DNA from 3 places in the Streptomyces rubradiris genome. Region 1 is predicted to be linked to each of the others. Evidence: riboswitches for the same ligand, from Rfam matches in the RefSeq annotation. Region 1 holds a riboswitch; each other region holds the start of a gene.
The links. Region 1 has a riboswitch for cobalamin ahead of nicT (Nickel transporter NicT). Riboswitches for the same ligand answer to the same signal wherever they lie in the genome.
Positions count from the first base shown of each region.

Region 1 (5,512 bases):
CGTGGTTGGACAGTACCCAGGTCGCGGAGGCACCGGCCGCGCGGGCCGTGGCCAGCTCGCCGGCGATGATCTCCCGCAGCTCGTCCGCGTCCCAGCGGGCCTGGAGGTACTCGAAGTTGAAGGCCTGGCCGAGTTCGTCGGGGCGGGCGTACAGGGACCGGCGGCCGCCCGGGACCCAGGCCTCGGCGACGGCCATGCGGGGCGGGCGGTAGGCGTCGAAGATCTTGCGCCAGTCGCGGTAGATCTCGTGCACCTCGTCCCGGTCCCAGTACGGGTGGCTGCCCGGCGGCAGGTGCAGCAGGGCCGCCTCGCCGGCCGTGCCGAGGGTGCCGAGGTCCCGCAGCGGCTCGGTGAGGTCCTTGGCCAGGCCGTGCGCGACGTCCACGCGGAAGCCGTCCACGCCCCGGTCGCACCAGAACCGCAGGGTGGTGCGGAAGTCGGCGCGGACCTCCTCGTTGTCCCAGTTCAGGTCGGGCTGCTCGGGGGCGAACAGGTGCAGGTACCACTCCCCGTCGGCCACCCGCTGCCAGGCGCTGCCGCCGAACACCGACTGCCAGTCGGTGGGCGGCAGTTCCCCGTGCGCGCCGCGTCCCGGCCGGAACACGTACCGCTCGCGGGCGGCCGATCCGGGCCCGGCGCGCAGCGCCTCCCGGAACCAGCGGTGCAGATGGGAGGTGTGGTTGGGGACGATGTCCACGACGACCTTCAGGCCCAGCCGGTGCGCCTCGCCCACCAGGGCGTCGAAGTCGTCCAGCGTGCCCAGGCGTTCGTCGACACCGCGCGGGTCGATGACGTCGTAGCCGCCGTCGGCGAGCTCGGAGGGGTAGAAGGGGCTCAGCCACAGGGCGTCGACGCCGAGCGTGGCGAGGTGCGACAGCCGCTGGGTCAGGCCCCTGAGGTCACCGAGACCGTCACCGTCGGCGTCGGCGAAACTGCGGGGATAGATCTGGTAGATGACGGCCTGGCGCCACCAGTCGGGGTTCCTGGACGAGAGGTCCGGCGGACGGTCTGCCATACGGGCTCCCATGGGACGGACGGCGGTACGGATGGGTATCTGTCCACATTGCCCGAAAGGGAACCTTTTCCGGGGCGATCAGGCGGCGCAGTGCTCCAACAGGCCCCTCACGTCCTCGTCCACCACCCGATAGCGCACCACGCGCCCCTCTTTCTCCCCCGCCACGACCCCGGCCGCGCGCAGCAGCCGCAGGGCCTGCGAGACGGCCGGGTCGTTCATGCCCGTGGCGATCGCCAGGTCCGAGACGGCCAGCGGCCCGGTCCGGTGCAGGGCGAGCAGCAGCGCGAGCCGGTTGGCGTCGGCCAGCAACGAGAAACGGTCGGCCCAGGTGCGCAGACGCCCCGCGTCGCCGATCGCGGCGATCGCCTCGCACACCCGGTGACCGTCGATGGTGCGACGATCGGCCCGGTCGGCAGGAACGAGATGCATGCCCCCATCCTGGCAGGCGGCGATGTGATCTTGCATACCTGCCCGACTGCGCAGCTATGCAGGCAACCGTGTGCCCCTCTACCGTGGGCGGGCCGTGGTGTTCGGGAAGCCGGTGTGAGACCGGAGCGGCCCTCGCCACTGTGATCGGGGAGTTCCCGTTCCGTCCGGCACCCGCCGGGCCACTGGTCGAAAGGCCGGGAAGGCAGGAACGGCGGACGCGTGACCCGTAAGCCAGGAGACCGGCCACGGCAGCTCACGAAGTGATCCACGAGGTGCTGGAGCGTGAACCCGATGGCTGATGCCGCTTCTTTCCGCTGGCGACGCGAGGACACCGTCAAGACGGCGGGGCTGCTGGTGGTGATCCTCGCCCTGCATGTCGTCGCCTTCGGGATTCTCTGTCTGCTGGTCGCCCCGCGGCACTTCGAGGTCGGTTCACAGGTGTTCGGCGTGGGGCTGGGCATCACCGCCTACACCCTCGGCATGCGCCACGCCTTCGACGCCGACCACATCGCGGCGATCGACAACACCACCCGCAAGCTGATGGCCGACGGCAAGCGGCCGGTGTCGGTGGGGTTCTGGTTCGCGCTCGGGCACTCCAGCGTGGTCGTGCTGCTGGCCCTGCTGATCGCGGGCGGCACCTCGCTGGCCGGGAAGGTGATGAACGAGGGCTCCACCACCCACCAGGTGCTCGGGGTGGTCGGTACGACGATCTCCGGGTCCTTCCTCTACCTCATCGCCGCCCTGAACCTGGTCGCCCTGGCGGGCATCCTGAAGGTGTTCCGGGCGATGCGCGCGGGCGGGTACGACGAGACGGAGCTGGAGAGGCACCTGGAAGGCCGCGGGTTCATGAACCGGCTGCTGGGGCGGCTGACGAAGTCCGTGTCCCGGCCGGGGCAGATGTACCCGCTGGGCTTCCTGTTCGGCCTCGGCTTCGACACGGCCACCGAGGTCAGCCTGATGGTGATGGCCGGCTCGGGAGCGGCGGCCGGCCTGCCCTGGTACGCGATCCTGTGCCTGCCGCTGCTGTTCGCCGCCGGGATGAGCCTGTTCGACACCCTCGACGGCACGTTCATGAACTTCGCCTACCAGTGGGCGTTCGCCAACCCCGTCCGCAAGGTCTTCTACAACCTCGCCATCACCGGTCTGTCCATCGCCGTGGCCTTCTTCATCGGCACGATCGAACTGGTCGGCGTGCTGCACGAGAAGGCCGGCCTCAGCGACCCGGTGACCGGCTGGGTGGCCGGGCTGAACCTGGACAGCGTCGGCTATCTCATCGTCGGCCTGTTCGTGGTGGTGTGGGCGGCGGCGCTGGCGTACTGGCGGCTGGCACGGGTGGAGGAGCGCTGGTCGGTGCGGGCGGCGCCGTCCGACTGAGGCGGCGGGCGAGCGCGGCACAGACCACCAGCTGGAGGGTGTGGTAGAGCATCAGCGGCAGGACGGTCATGGCGACCTCGTCCGCGGGGAACAGCACGGAGGCCATCGGCAGCCCGCTGGCCAGGCTCTTGGTCGCCCCGCAGAAGACCGCCGTCACCCGGTCCTCGCGGGGCAGCCGCAGCGCCCGCGCGGAGCGGTCGGCGAGCAGCAGCGCGGCGGCGAGCAGGACCGCGATCAGCACGCCGAGCAGGACCAGGCGGCCGGGGGACACCCGCTGCCAGATGCCGGTGGTCATGCCCCGGCTGAACGCCGCGTAGACGACGAGCAGGATGGAGCCCCGGTCGCAGAGCCCGATCACCTTGCGGTGCCGGCCGAGCCAGCCGGAGATCCACCGCCGCACCGCCTGTCCGGCGGCGAACGGCAGCAGCAATTGGACGGCGATGTCGACGAGTTGACCCGCGCCGATCGGGATTCCGCCGCCCTCGCCGCCGCCGATCAGCGCGACGGCCAGCACCGGGGTGAGCACCACGCCCAGCACCGTGGAGAAGGACGCGGAGCACAGGGCCGCGGCCACGTTGCCGCGGGCCAGGGAGGTGAGGGCGATGGAGGACTGCACGGTGGACGGCAGCACGGCCAGGAAGAGGACACCGGCGGTCAGTTCGGCGCCGAGCCACCCGTCCGGCAGCAGCCGCGCCGCCAGGCCGAGCAGCGGGAAGGCGGCGAACGTCAGGGCGAGCACCGGGAGATGCAGCCGCCAGTGCCGTACGCCGTCCAGCGCGGCCTGCGGGGAGAGCCGGGCGCCGTAGAGGAAGAACAGCAGGCCGATCGCCAGCTTGGTCAGCCACGAGACGGCCTCGGCCGCCGTGTCCTCGGCCGGGACGAGCGCGGCGATCCCGATCGCGCCGAACAGCGCGACGATGTACCAGTCGACACGGCGCGCCAGACCGCGGACCGAGCCTGTGAGCGTCTGAGACATGCGCTCCTGCCTTGGAAGCGGGTGGCATGGGACGGGGGATGCCTCTGTGGGCCTCACCCATGGGTTTCGTCCATGGGGTTCGTCCATGGGGTTCGTCAACCGGTGGGGCCCGCGTGCCGGCGGCGCGCGGGCCCCTGTGGTGGATCAGGTCACGCCGGGGTGTGCACGTGGTGCCGGCTGATGTTCTTCTCCAGCAGGGCCAGGCACTCGGCGACCCCCACGCTGTCCGGCCCGGTCTGCGGCAGGCGGCCGTCGGCCTCCTTCAGCTCGGTCAGGGCCCGGTCGATGGCGGTCTGCGCGGCGAACAGGCAGGGCGTGCTGTAGATGGCGACGTCGACGCCCAGGTCGGACAGCTCGCTCAGCGACAGCCGCGGCGACTTGCCCCCGGCTATCTGGTTGAACAGCAGCGGCTTGTCCCCGATGACCTTGCGCACCTTGTGGATCCAGTCCACGCTGCGGACCCCGTCGACCAGCACCACGTCGGCGTCGGTCGCGGCGAGCGCCTTGGCGCGGCGCAGGATCTCGTCCTCCTCGGTGGCGTCGGTGCGGGCGACCACCACCAGGTCGCGGCGGGACTGCAGGACCAGTTCCAGCTTCTCCAGGTACTCCTCCAGCGGGAGTATCTGCTTGCCGTCGACGTGTCCGCAGCGCCGGGGCCGCTTCTGGTCCTCCAGGATGACGCCGGAGGCGCCGACGGCCTCCAGGTTCTGCACGACGTGGCACGCGGTCTCCGGGTCCACGTAGCCGTCGTCGATGTCCACCAGCAGGTGCTGCGCGGGGAACGCCATGCGCAGGCGCTGGACGAAGGCGATGATGTCGGGCCAGGCGATGAAGCCGATGTCGGGCAGGCCGTAGTGGGAGGCGGCGAAGCCGAAGCCGGAGACGAACATGCCGTCGTAGTGCTGCGCCGCGACGGACGCGGAGAACATGTCGAAGACGCCGATCAGAGGGGTGGTGCCGTCCGAGTGAATGGCATCGCGTAGCCGGTTGGGGTGGCTCACGGTATCCTCCGTGGTTGCTGGTTGCGTGGGCTGTGCGCCGCTGCGACCGTCTGCCCGCCAAAGCTGTTGGCCGCGCGGCATGTTCCGCACCAGACCGGCCGGGTGCCCTTCCTCGTGAGAGGCGCCCGGTCTACAGCTGTCCAGCCCGGTGGCCCGAAGATTAGGAAACCCTTTGCCGAGCCACAACCATCTCTTTGCGTTCGCGGTCTGAAACGTGCCGTTCCGGAACGCCCGTTCAGGCACATGAACGCCTGCTCACCCATGTGATCGACCGGCTCCCGACCGGACCGAGGGGCCGTACGATGGCCGAATCGGGTCTCCCCGACGAGCCGGACACCCTTTTTGTAAAGGGCGTTGCATTGATCCGGCTCGGGTGAGGGGCGTTGCCGCGGCCCGGCCCGGCGGACGCTAGGGCCGTGCCACCGTCTCCAGGTACAACTTCACGTACCGCTCCACGTCCACGTCCAACGCCACGTCCACCAGGGCCCGTTCGGAGTCGTCGGCGTGGAACTCGGCCTCGCCGGGGCCGGGCCGGAGGTCCACGACGGTCTGGCCGCGGGCCGGGCCGGGCGCCAGGCAGACCTCGACCGGCAGCAGCCGGGTGGTGAGGCCCGCCGGATCGGCCACCGCGCACACCGCGCCCGCGTCACCGAGGCCGCCGGCCTCCTCCGCTCCCGGCGCACGGCCCTGCCGGGTCGGCCGGCACGCGAGGAGGTC
Region 1 covers NZ_BNEA01000015.1:3,975,603-3,981,114, reverse strand. Annotated here, with positions in the region: gene Srubr_RS30810 (glycoside hydrolase family 13 protein) at 1-1,015, opposite strand, end outside; gene Srubr_RS30805 (ArsR/SmtB family transcription factor) at 1,094-1,444, opposite strand; cobalamin riboswitch at 1,523-1,706, shown strand; gene nicT (Nickel transporter NicT) at 1,736-2,818, shown strand; gene Srubr_RS30795 (bile acid:sodium symporter family protein) at 2,715-3,794, opposite strand; gene Srubr_RS30790 (isocitrate lyase/PEP mutase family protein) at 3,944-4,795, opposite strand; gene Srubr_RS30785 (nucleoside hydrolase) at 5,204-5,512, opposite strand, start outside.

Region 2 (5,512 bases), 1.2 Mb from region 1:
TCGGCGCGATCGCCAGCAGCAGCGAGTTGCGCATGCCCGTCCTGGCGATGCGCTCACGCAGCGCCGCCCAGCGCTCGGGCCAGGTGAACTCGACACCGTAATGGTCGGGGTGCAGCACGCCCCGGGCCGTGCGGGTCTTCTCCCAGGCGGGCAGGGGGCCGTTGCGCTCGGCGAGGTCGGCGGACGTCTCGTAGGCGGCCAGCATGATCCGCTCGGAGATGCGCGTGGACAGCGCCTTGGCCTCGGCCGAGTCGAACGGCAGCCGCAGCTTGAAGAAGACGTCCTGGAGGCCCATCGCGCCCAGCCCGACCGGGCGCCACTTGGCGTTGGAACGCCCGGCCTGTTCGGTGGGGTAGTAGTTGATGTCGACGACGCGGTCGAGGAAGGTGACGGCGGTGCGGACGGTGGCGTCCAGGCGGTCCCAGTCGATGTCGCCGTCGCGGACGAAGGCGCCGAGGTTGATGGAGCCGAGGTTGCAGACGGCCGTCTCGCCGTCGTTGGTGACCTCCAGGATCTCGGTGCAGAGGTTGGAGGAGTGGATGACGTTGCCGGGTTCGGCGGTCTGGTTGGCGGTGCGGTTGGCGGCGTCCTTGAAGGTCATCCAGCCGTTGCCGGTCTGGGCCAGGGTGCGCATCATCCGGCCGTACAGTTCCCGGGCGGGGAGGGTCTTCTTGGCCAGGCCGGCGGCTTCGGCCTTGCGGTAGGCGGTGTCGAAGTCCTCGCCCCACAGGTCGACGAGGTGGGGGACGTCGGCGGGGGAGAACAGGGACCACTGGGCGTCGGCGTTGACCCGGCGCATGAACTCGTCGGGGATCCAGTGGGCGAGGTTGAGGTTGTGGGTGCGGCGGGCGTCCTCGCCGGTGTTGTCGCGCAGCTCCAGGAACTCCTCGATGTCGGAGTGCCAGGTCTCCAGGTAGACGGCGGCGGCGCCCTTGCGCCGGCCGCCCTGGTTCACGGCGGCGACCGAGGCGTCCAGGGTCTTCAGGAACGGCACGATCCCGTTGGAGTGCCCGTTCGTCCCCCGGATCAGCGAACCGCGCGAGCGGATGCGGGAGTACGACAGCCCGATGCCGCCGGCGTGCTTCGACAGCCGGGCGACCTGGTGGTAGCGGCCGTAGATGGAGTCCAGCTCGTCCAGCGGGGAGTCCAGCAGGTAGCAGGACGACATCTGGGGGTGGCGGGTGCCGGAGTTGAACAGGGTGGGGGAGGAGGGCAGGTAGTCCAGGCGGCTCATCAGGCCGTAGAGCGAGGCGACCTCGTCCACGGAGCGGGCCGTGTCGTCCTCGGCCAGGCCGCTGGCCACGCGCAGCATGAAGTGCTGGGGCGTCTCGATGACCTTGCGGGTGATCGGGTGGCGCAGCAGGTAGCGGCTGTGCAGGGTGCGCAGGCCGAAGTAGCCGAAGCGGTCGTCGGCGCCCTCCGCCACGGCCGAGTCCACCAGCGCGTCCAGCCGTCCGGCGTGGGTGCGCACGAACTCGGCGGTGCGGTCGGCGACCAGGCCCTCGCGATGACCCACCGTGATCGACCCGGTGAAGGAGGTCACGCCCTGGGAGGCGGCCTCGGCCCGGATCGCGAGGGTCAGCAGCCGGGCGGCCAGCTTCGAGTAGGCGGGGTCCTCGGCGATCAGGCCGGCGGCGGCCTCCGTGGCCAGCTCGCGCAGCTCCGCCTCGTCGGCCCGCGCGGACCGGCCGCGCAGCGCGGCGGCGGCGACCCGCCCGGGGTCGGCGTCGGGCAGATCGGCCGTCAGCTCGGACAGCGTCCGCAGCAGCGCGGTACCGGGAGCGTCGGTCTCCGGTCCGCTGACCGAAGCCGGGTCGGCTGGCGCGATGGTCACGTGGGGGTCTCCCTCGCTCGGCACGGGGCCTGGCGGAGGGCAGGGGACAGCACGAGCGCGCGACGGCTCTCGCGTCCACCGGCCCATTCCACGAGGCCCGGACGTCGGGCACACCGGCCGGGTGGCCGGGTGCGCTGTCGGCAGGTCCTCGGACTGACGCTCGTACGCGGATACGCACAAGTACACCGTTGCGGGACAGTTCCGGATTCGCACCGGATTCCCCTGCGGCGACAGCGAGCATGAGCATACATCTTGTGCCGGGCTGTCGTGTCACCCCCAGATGTTGTGTCCCGGTGGTGTCAGAGCGTCAACTCGTAGGTGAGCAGCGTGATGCCGTCCAGCTCCGGCACGGGATTCCAGTCCCGTTCGGGTGTGCGGACGAATCCCAGCCGTTCATAGATGCGGTGGGCGGTGCGCATGGTGCGCTGGGTGGACAGGACGACGGCCGTGCAGCCCTCCGTGGCCCTCGCGCGCTCGATACAGGCCCGGACGAGCGCCTCGCCGGCGCCCCGGCCGCGGGCCGCGCGGTCCACCGCGAGCATGCGGATCTCCGCCTCGCCGGGGCGGGCTATGTCCGCCATGGGGCCACCGGACGGGACGAAGGTGACGCCGCCGAGCGGCCGGTCGTCCGCGACGGCGACGAGGACCTCGGCGGCGGCGGCGCGTTTCGCCACGTCCTTCAGCTCGCCCAGGTACGCGTCGCTCTCGCCGAAGTCCAGGAGGCCGTCTCCGAGGTAGGCCTGTGCGGTGATCTCGCCGAGGACGGCGTACTCGGGAGGGGCGGCGGGCCGGATGACGATGTCCATGGGCCGAGTGTGCCGGACGGGTACGACAAGGCGTCGAAGTTTTCCACAGGGTGCGTGCCCCGCCGGTTTCCACAGGGTGCCCCGCCGGGGAGGGCCGCGCGTCACCCGCCCGGACCGGTGTATGGCAGCGGGCCGGACAGGCGACGGCAGCGGGCCGCCGACGCGTCTGCTGTCGGCGGCCCGCTGCGGATGTCGCGTGGGTCAGTGCGCGCTGCCCGCGGTGGCCGGCGGAAGCTCCACCTGGACATCGGGGTCGCCGGAGTCCGCCGTGTAGTCCTCCGGCTTGGTCTCGTCGATGCCCGCGGGGGCCTTCACGGCCTTCAGGACGACCGTCAGGACCACGGTGACCAGGACGTTCAGCACGAACGCCGTCAGGCCGATGTAACCGATCTCGCCGATGCCGGGGATCTCCTTCGAGGAGCCGCCGAAGTGCTTCTGCGTGGGCGAGGCCACCCCGTAGGCGGCGGCCGTGCCGTAGACCATGCCGACCGCCCAGCCGGCCAGCAGCGCCCAACGGTGGAACCAGCCGGTGAACAGGCCGCCGACCAGGGCCGGGAAGGTCTGCAGGATCCAGATGCCGCCCAGCAGCTGGAAGTTGATGGCGACGGTCTTGTCCATGGTGAGGACGAACACCAGGGCGCCGACCTTCACCAGCAGGGAGACCAGCTTGGAGACCTTGGTCTCCTCCGCGGCCGTCGCGTTCGGCTTGATGAAGTCCTTGTAGATGTTGCGGGTGAAGAGGTTGGCCGCCGCGATGGACATGATCGCGGCCGGGACCAGGGCGCCGATGCCGATCGCCGCGAACGCCACGCCGGTGAACCAGTCCGGGAACATGTCCTCGAACAGCTGCGGGATGGCGAGCTGGCCGTTGGAGACCTTCACCCCGGCCGCGATCGCCATGAAGCCCAGCAGCGCCAGCAGACCCAGCATCAGGGAGTACAGCGGCAGGATCGTGGTGTTGCGGCGGATCACCTCACGGCTGCGGGACGACAGGGTCGCGGTGATCGAGTGGGGGTACATGAACAGCGCGAGTGCCGAGCCGAGCGCCAGCGTGGCGTACGTCCACTGGCCCGCCTCCGGCGGCGCGAGCGCCCCGCGCGGCTTGCCGGTGGCCGGGTTGACCTGGTCGAACGCCTGCCCCGCCTTGGCGAAGACGTCGTCGAAGCCACCCAGCTTGATCGGGATGTAGATGATCGCCACCGCGATCACGATGTAGATCAGCGTGTCCTTGACGAACGCGATCAGCGCGGGGGCGCGCAGGCCGGAGGAGTAGGTGTAGGCCGCCAGCACACCGAAGGCGATGAGCAACGGCAGGTCCTTGATGAACCAGTTGGTGTTCTCGCCGCCGCCGACGCCCATCACGTCCAGCACCGCCTGGATGCCGACCAGCTGGAGCGCGATGTACGGCATCGTCGCCAGGATGCCGGTCACCGCCACCGCCAGCGACAGGCCCTTGGAACCGAACCGGCCGCGCACGAAGTCGGAAGTGGTGACGTACCCGTGGCGGTGCGAGACCGACCACAGACGGGGCAGGAAGGTGAAGATCAGCGGGTACACCAGGATCGTGTACGGCACCGCGAAGAAGCCGGAGGCGCCCGCCGCGTAGATCGCCGCCGGCACGGCGACGAAGGTGTACGCCGTGTACAGGTCGCCGCCGAGCAGGAACCATGTGATCCAGGTACCGAAGGACCGCCCGCCCAGGCCCCATTCGTCCAGGGAGTGCTCGTTCTCGGCCCTGCGCCAGCGTGCGGCCAGGAAGCCGAGGACCGTGACGACCAGGAAGAAGAAGATGAAGACGCCGAGCGCGACGCCGTTGACGCCGTCCTTCACTTCGCCGCACCCCCGCTGGCTTCCTTGCGGGCGCGCTGGTCACGCTGCCAGAGTTTGTACGCCAGCATGGTGAGCCCGGCGGAGATCAGTACCCAGAGCATCTGGTACCAGTAGAAGAACGGGATTCCGATGAGCGTGGGGTCGACCTTGGCGTACGAGCCGACCCACAGCATCGCCACGAAGGGCGCTACGAGACACAAGGCGATGATCACCCTGACCGGTGTCACCACCGGTGGTCTCACTTCAGGCGTTCCGGACATGCCACGGCTCCGTCCCCTCGCTGATCACCTGTGCAATGAGCAGGAAATCTAGGTGACTGTGTCATGACAGCGGAAGCCCTCGTCCGCATATCGGTACAGCGATTCGGCGAACGTGTCCTGCCGTTGTCCGGCCGTTACTCCGCCGGGCGCTTCAGCCGGGCGACGAACTTGTAGCGGTCCCCGCGGTAGACCGAGCGCACCCACTCCACCGGCTTGCCCTCGCGGTCCAGCGAGTGGCGGGAGAGCATCAGCATCGGCAGACCCACGTCGGTGCCGAGCAGGGCGGCCTCGCGGGGTGTGGCCAGGGAGGTCTCGATGGTCTCCTCGGCCTCGGCGAGGTGGACGTCGTAGACCTCGGCGAGCGCGGTGTACAGCGAGGTGTACTTCACCAGGGAGCGCCGCAGGGCGGGGAAGCGCTTGGCCGACAGATGGGTGGTCTCGATCGCCATCGGCTCGCCGTTGGCCATGCGCAGCCGCTCGATGCGCAGCACCCGGCCGCCGGCGGTGATGTCGAGCAGCTCGGCGAGCCGGTCGTCGGCGGTGATGTACCCGATGTCCAGCAGCTGCGAGGTCGGCTCCAGGCCCTGGGCCCGCATGTCCTCGGTGTAGGAGGTGAGCTGGAGCGCCTGGGAGACCTTGGGCTTGGCCACGAAGGTGCCCTTGCCCTGGATGCGTTCGAGCCGGCCCTCCACGACCAGTTCCTGCAGGGCCTGGCGCACCGTGGTACGGGACGTGTCGAACTCGGCGGCCAGCGTGCGCTCGGGCGGGACCGGCGTACCCGG
Region 2 covers NZ_BNEA01000015.1:2,786,404-2,791,915, reverse strand. Annotated here, with positions in the region: gene Srubr_RS25430 (ribonucleoside-diphosphate reductase subunit alpha) at 1-1,834, opposite strand, end outside; cobalamin riboswitch at 1,957-2,081, opposite strand; gene Srubr_RS25425 (GNAT family N-acetyltransferase) at 2,134-2,640, opposite strand; gene mctP (monocarboxylate uptake permease MctP) at 2,842-4,470, opposite strand; gene Srubr_RS25415 (DUF3311 domain-containing protein) at 4,467-4,730, opposite strand; gene Srubr_RS25410 (GntR family transcriptional regulator) at 4,865-5,512, opposite strand, start outside.
Region 2: it holds a riboswitch for cobalamin, as region 1 does, so the genes downstream of both, Srubr_RS25430 (ribonucleoside-diphosphate reductase subunit alpha) here and nicT (Nickel transporter NicT) in region 1, are expected to answer to the same signal.

Region 3 (5,512 bases), 1.9 Mb from region 1:
TTCCCTGCCCCTGATACCGCGTCAGTACCCCGTAGGTCGCCAGATACCAGACGTCGCCCCGGTTCTGCGACATGGCGAATCCGATGACGCCCCCGTCCTCGCCGACCGCGACCTGGCATCCGGCCGGATCGACCTGGAGGTAATACCGCATCCGCTCGATCCACTGCTTCGAAGCGGTCTTCGAGCGGGGCTCGATCTCCGGTTCGCACACTCTTCTGCTGCGCCGGTCCGCCTCGAAGAAGAGTGCGGCAGAGGCGCGCTCCGCCGACGGAAGATCTTCCTCGCGCGCCGGCCTCACCTGCGCTGATTCGCTCTTCACAGCGTACCGACCACCTCGGCGGCCTCCTTCCCTGCCCTACGTGCCAACCCGCACGGTCGTGACCGGAGCCGGTGCCACTCTGCCAGCGTCCCCCCGGGGGCGCGCCGGATTTTCGGCCGCGGCCTCCACATGGTGGGCCTCGGGCCTGCTCCGCCAGGTCGCGCGTACGAGCGGCTTCGGCAGACCGTGCCCCCTCCACCGCCTGCGGGACCGCCGCCGAGTTGGCGAAGGCAGACGTCTACCTCGCCCCGGCGGCCCGGGCGGGGCCGCCTGCCCGTCGGCTGATGAACCGGCGGGCCGCACGGCGGAAGCCGGACATCCCGGTCCCGGTGCTCGGCGGCTCGGCGGTGCGTCAGGAATCGACGGTCCGCAGGTACGCGCCGAGGCGGGCGATCGCCGATGGGTTGCGGGGGCTTTCGACCAGGTCTGCGTAGTCCAGGGAGATGATGCGCCGGTGCTTGACGGCCGAGACGTCGCGCAACGGGGCGTAGGAGAGCAGGAACCGCTTCTTCTGCTCGGCGCCGACGTCGCCGTAGTCGCAGATGACGATGACGTCCGGGTCGCGCTGTACGACGCTCTCCCAGCCGACGGTGGTCCATGAGTCCGCCACGTCGTGCATGACGTTGACGCCACCGGCCTCGGTGATGATCTGTTCCGGGGCGGCGTAGCGGCCGGAGGTGAAGGGTGTGTCCTGGCCGCTGTCGTAGAGGAAGACGGAAGGACGGTCGGAGCCCTTGGGTGCCTTCGCCCGCACGTCCGCGACCTGTTTCTTGAAGTCGGCGATCAGAGCGGCCGCGCGCTTCTGGACGCCGAAGAGCCTGCCGAGGTTGGTGAGGTCGGTGTACAGGGCGTCCAGGGGCGGCATGATGCCGCGGGAGGACTTCGTACGACCGTTGTGGCAGGACTCGGTGAGGATGTACGAGGGGATGCCGAGCTTCTTCAGCGCGTCGGGGGTGAAGCCGCCGTCCTCGCGGAAGCCGTAGTTCCAGCCGGCGAAGACGAGGTCGGCGCGGGCGTCGAGGACGTTCTCCTTGGTGAGCTGGTCCTTGGACAGCCACTTGACCTTGTCGTAGCCGTCCTTCCAGGGCACGCCGCGCAGGTCGCCCTTGTCGTCGGGCATGGCGAAGCCGGCCATGCGGTCCTCCAGACCGAGGGCGAACATCAGCTCCGTGATGCCGACATCGTTGGTGACGACCCGCTCGGGGACCTTGTCGTACGTCACCTGGCGACCGCAGTTGGTCAGGGTGATGGAGGAGGAGGGTTTCGCGTCCTCGGCCGGCTCCACCGTGGCGCCGCATCCGGTGGCGGTCGCGGCCAGACAGAGGGCGGTGGCAAGTAGCTGCTTGCGCATGGGCATCCTTCAGGCAGTGGGCGGGAGCAGGTCGAACAGGAGCTGGACGGCGTCCGTCTCCGGGTGCCGGACGGTGTGCGCCCGCACGCCGAACACCTCGGCCAGCAAGGCGGGTCGGAGGACCTCCCCGGGGGGACCGGAGGCGACGATCCGGCCGCCGTCGAGGACGTACAGCACGTCGCAGTGGGCCGCCGCCAGGTTGAGGTCGTGCAGCGCGGCCAGCACGGTCAGGCCGCTGGCGCGGACCAGGGACAGCACGTCCAGCTGGTGGGCGATGTCGAGGTGGTTGGTGGGCTCGTCGAGGACCAGGACCCTCGGCTGCTGGGCCAGGGCACGGGCGATGAGGACCCGTTGCTTCTCGCCGCCGGACAGGCCGAGGAAGCCGCGGCCGGCGAGGTGGGCGACGCCGGTGCGGGCCATCGCCCGGGCGCAGATCTCCCGGTCCGAGGCGGCCGTGCGGCCCTGGTGCGGCAGCCGCCCCATGGCGACCACCTCGGCGACGGTGAAGTCGAACTCGGCCGAGGACTCCTGGGGCAGCGCGGCCAGCACGCGGGCGGCGGCCCGCGCGTCCATGGCGTGCAGGTCGTCCCCGTCCAGCCGTACCGCTCCCCCGGCCGGCCGCAGCGCCCGGTACAGGGAGCGCAGCAGGGTCGACTTGCCGCTGCCGTTGGGACCGACGAGTCCGGCGAACGCCCCGCTGCCCACGGTGAGGTCGATGTGCTCGACCAGCCGGAGTCCGGCCGCCTCGATCGTGACGTCCTCGATGTCGAGTCGCATCGCTCAGCGCCCCCCGAACGCGTAGCCGCCCCGCCGCATCAGCAGCAGGAACGCGGGCACGCCGACCACCGCGGTGATCACTCCGACCGGCAGCTCGGCGGGGGCGAACAGCAGCCGGGACAGCGCGTCCGCCCACACCAGCAGCACCGCCCCGGCGAGCGGGGCGACCGCCAGTACCCGCCGGTGGTCGGCGCCGACCAGCATCCGGGTGACGTGCGGCACCATCAGCCCGACGAATCCGATGGCCCCGCTGACCGCCACCACCGTCCCGGTCACGGCCGCGGTGACGAGGAACAGCTCCCGGCGCAGCCGGGCCGGCCCGACGCCGAGCGCGGCCGCGGTCTCGTCCCCCATGGCGAGCGCGTTGAGCGCCTCGGCCCGCCACCGCAGCCAGGCCCATCCGGCAGCCACCGCGACGGCGGCGAGCGGGAGACTGGCCCAGGTGGCGCCGCCCAGGCTGCCCAGCAGCCACATCATCGCGGACCGGGCCGCCTCGCCCCGGGCCGCGCCGAACACCATGACCGTGGTGACGGCCTCGAAGCCGTACGCCAGTGCCGTGCCGGTCAGGATCAGCCGCAGGGGCGTCAGCCCGTGCGAGGAGCGGGCCGCGGCGTACACGAGCGCCATGGCGGCGAGGGCGGAGGCGAACGCCGAGGCGGACAGCGCCCACACGCCGAGCCCGGCGAACGCGCCGAGGAGGATGACGGCGTTGGCGCCCACCGCCGCGCCGGAGGAGATGCCGAGCACGAACGGATCGGCCAGCGCGTTGCGCACCATGGCCTGCACGGCCACCCCGACGGTCGCGAGCCCCGCTCCGACCACGGCCCCCAGCAGCACCCGCGGCAGGCGGATCTCCCAGACGATGGTGTACGCGGCCGCGTCCCGCGCCCGCACGGTCCCGCCGGTGAGTCCGGCCCACAGGAAGTGCGGTACCTCCGCCCAGCCGACGCCGGCGGCGCCGAGCCCGACCCCGGTCACGAGGGACAGCAGGAGCAGCAGCGCCAGGGACAGGCTGAGCGGCAACACGGGCATGCGGGTGGGGGCCGTACCTCGGCGCACCTGGGGGCCTTTCGAACGGGCCGCCTGCTGGACATCGAGCAGGATCAGCCCGTAAGGCCGCGGTCGGCCGTCCGGTACCCCTCTCGCGGTCCACGGCGAGCAGTCAACGGGTCGTCACGCCCCCGCAGGCGATCGGGCTCGCACGACAACCGTCGGATCCGGCTCCGTGCACACCGTTGCGGGTCAGCGCCGGTCTCTCACCGGACTTCCCCCACGGGAGGCGAGGGCCTGACGTCATGCAGGCCCGGGGTATTGGGTCAGCGGCGATGGCGCCCCCGCTGCGGCGGGTACGGGTGGCTGCCGCGGTCGGGGCACACCGAGGCGTTCCGCGGTGCGGAGGACGTGTTCGGCTCGTACGCGGTCCGGGCGGGGGTCACTGCTGGCTACCTCGGAGTTCGGGGGGCGACAGGAGTGGACTCTACTAAGCGATCACCGTGCGGCCGGGACCGGGTTCACGTCCGGGGAGATCTTATTGCACACTGGTTGCAATAACTATTTTGTTGCAGGAAGGGAAGGGGAGGGCATGGGCTCTCCGATCGTCCTCGGGATCGAGTCGTCGTGTGACGAGACCGGTGCGGGGCTCGTCCGGGACGGACGCCTGCTCGGGCACGCCGTGGCGTCGAGCATGGACGAGCACGCCCGCTTCGGCGGAGTGGTGCCCGAGATCGCGTCCCGGGCCCACCTGCACGCCCTGCGCCCGGTGGTGCGCCAGGCGCTGGACCAGGCCGGGCTGCGGCTCTCCGACATCGGGGCGGTCGCCGTGACCACGGGCCCGGGCCTGTCCGGCGCGCTGCACGTGGGCCTCGCGGGAGCGAAGGGCATCGCCTACGCGCTGGGCGTCCCGCTCCACGGCGTGCACCACCTCGCCGGTCACGCCGCCGCCGACACCCTGGAGCACGGACCGCTGCCCGACCCGTGCGTGGTCCTGATCGTCTCCGGCGGCCACACCTCGCTGCTCCTCGTGCGCGACCTGGCCCGCGATCCGATCGTCCACCTCGGCGACACCCTGGACGACGCCGCCGGCGAGTGCTTCGACAAGGTCGCGCGGGTCTTCGGGCTGCCGTACCCCGGCGGCCCGGCCATCGACCGGGCCGCCCGGGACGGCGATCCACGCGCCGTCGACTTCCCCCGCCCCCTCCCCGGCTCCTACGACTTCTCCTTCTCCGGGCTGAAAACGGCGGCGGCCCGCTGGGCGGAAGCCCACCGCGGGCGCGAACTGCCCGTCCACGACGGGGCCGCGTCGCTGCAGGAGGCGGTCGCCGACGTACTGACCCGCAAGGCCGTCGCCGCCTGCCGGGAGCACGGGGTGGGCACGCTGGTCGTCGTCGGCGGGGTCGCCGCGAACTCGCGGGTGCGGGCGCTGGCCGAGGAGCGCTGCCGGGCGGCCGGGATCACCTTGCGGGTGCCGCCGCCGCGGTTGTGCACGGACAACGGCGCGATGATCGCCGCCGTCGGCGACCTCCTCGTACGGGCCGGGGCCGAACCGGCGCCCTGGGACCTGTCCGTCGACCCCTCGGCGCCACTGGAGTACGCGGCCCTGCATCCCACGGCGACCGCGGCGGTGGCCGCGTGACGGACATCCGTGTCGTCGCCCCCGACGCGATCCTGGAGCACGGTGCCGCCCTGCGCTCCGTCTACGCCGACGCGTTCTGCGCGCCGCCCTGGAACGAGGACGAGGAAAGGGCGGACGCCTTCCTCGCGCGGCTCGGCTCGGACGTACGGCGTCCGGGGTTCACCGCGGCACTCGCCTTCGACGGACGGAACGTCGTGGGTTTCGCCACCGCCTGGGACACGCCCGCCCCCTTCCCGGCCGACCGCTGCTATCCGCAGGCGGCCGCCGGTCTCGGCCCGGTCCGTACCGAGGAGTGGCTGTGCGGCGCCCGCGAGACCGACGAACTCGCCGTCCGCCCCGCCGCTCGCGGCACCGGGATCGCGGCCGGCCTCCTGCGAGCGGTGACCGAGGACGCCCCCGACGGCCGCGCCTGGCTGCTCACGTCCGTCCGCTC
Region 3 covers NZ_BNEA01000015.1:2,067,195-2,072,706, forward strand. Annotated here, with positions in the region: gene Srubr_RS22365 (GNAT family N-acetyltransferase) at 1-319, opposite strand, end outside; gene Srubr_RS22370 (ABC transporter substrate-binding protein) at 672-1,670, opposite strand; gene Srubr_RS22375 (ABC transporter ATP-binding protein) at 1,680-2,447, opposite strand; gene Srubr_RS22380 (FecCD family ABC transporter permease) at 2,451-3,479, opposite strand; cobalamin riboswitch at 3,613-3,747, opposite strand; gene tsaD (tRNA (adenosine(37)-N6)-threonylcarbamoyltransferase complex transferase subunit TsaD) at 4,030-5,079, shown strand; gene Srubr_RS22390 (GNAT family N-acetyltransferase) at 5,076-5,512, shown strand, end outside.
Region 3: it holds a riboswitch for cobalamin, as region 1 does, so the genes downstream of both, Srubr_RS22380 (FecCD family ABC transporter permease) here and nicT (Nickel transporter NicT) in region 1, are expected to answer to the same signal.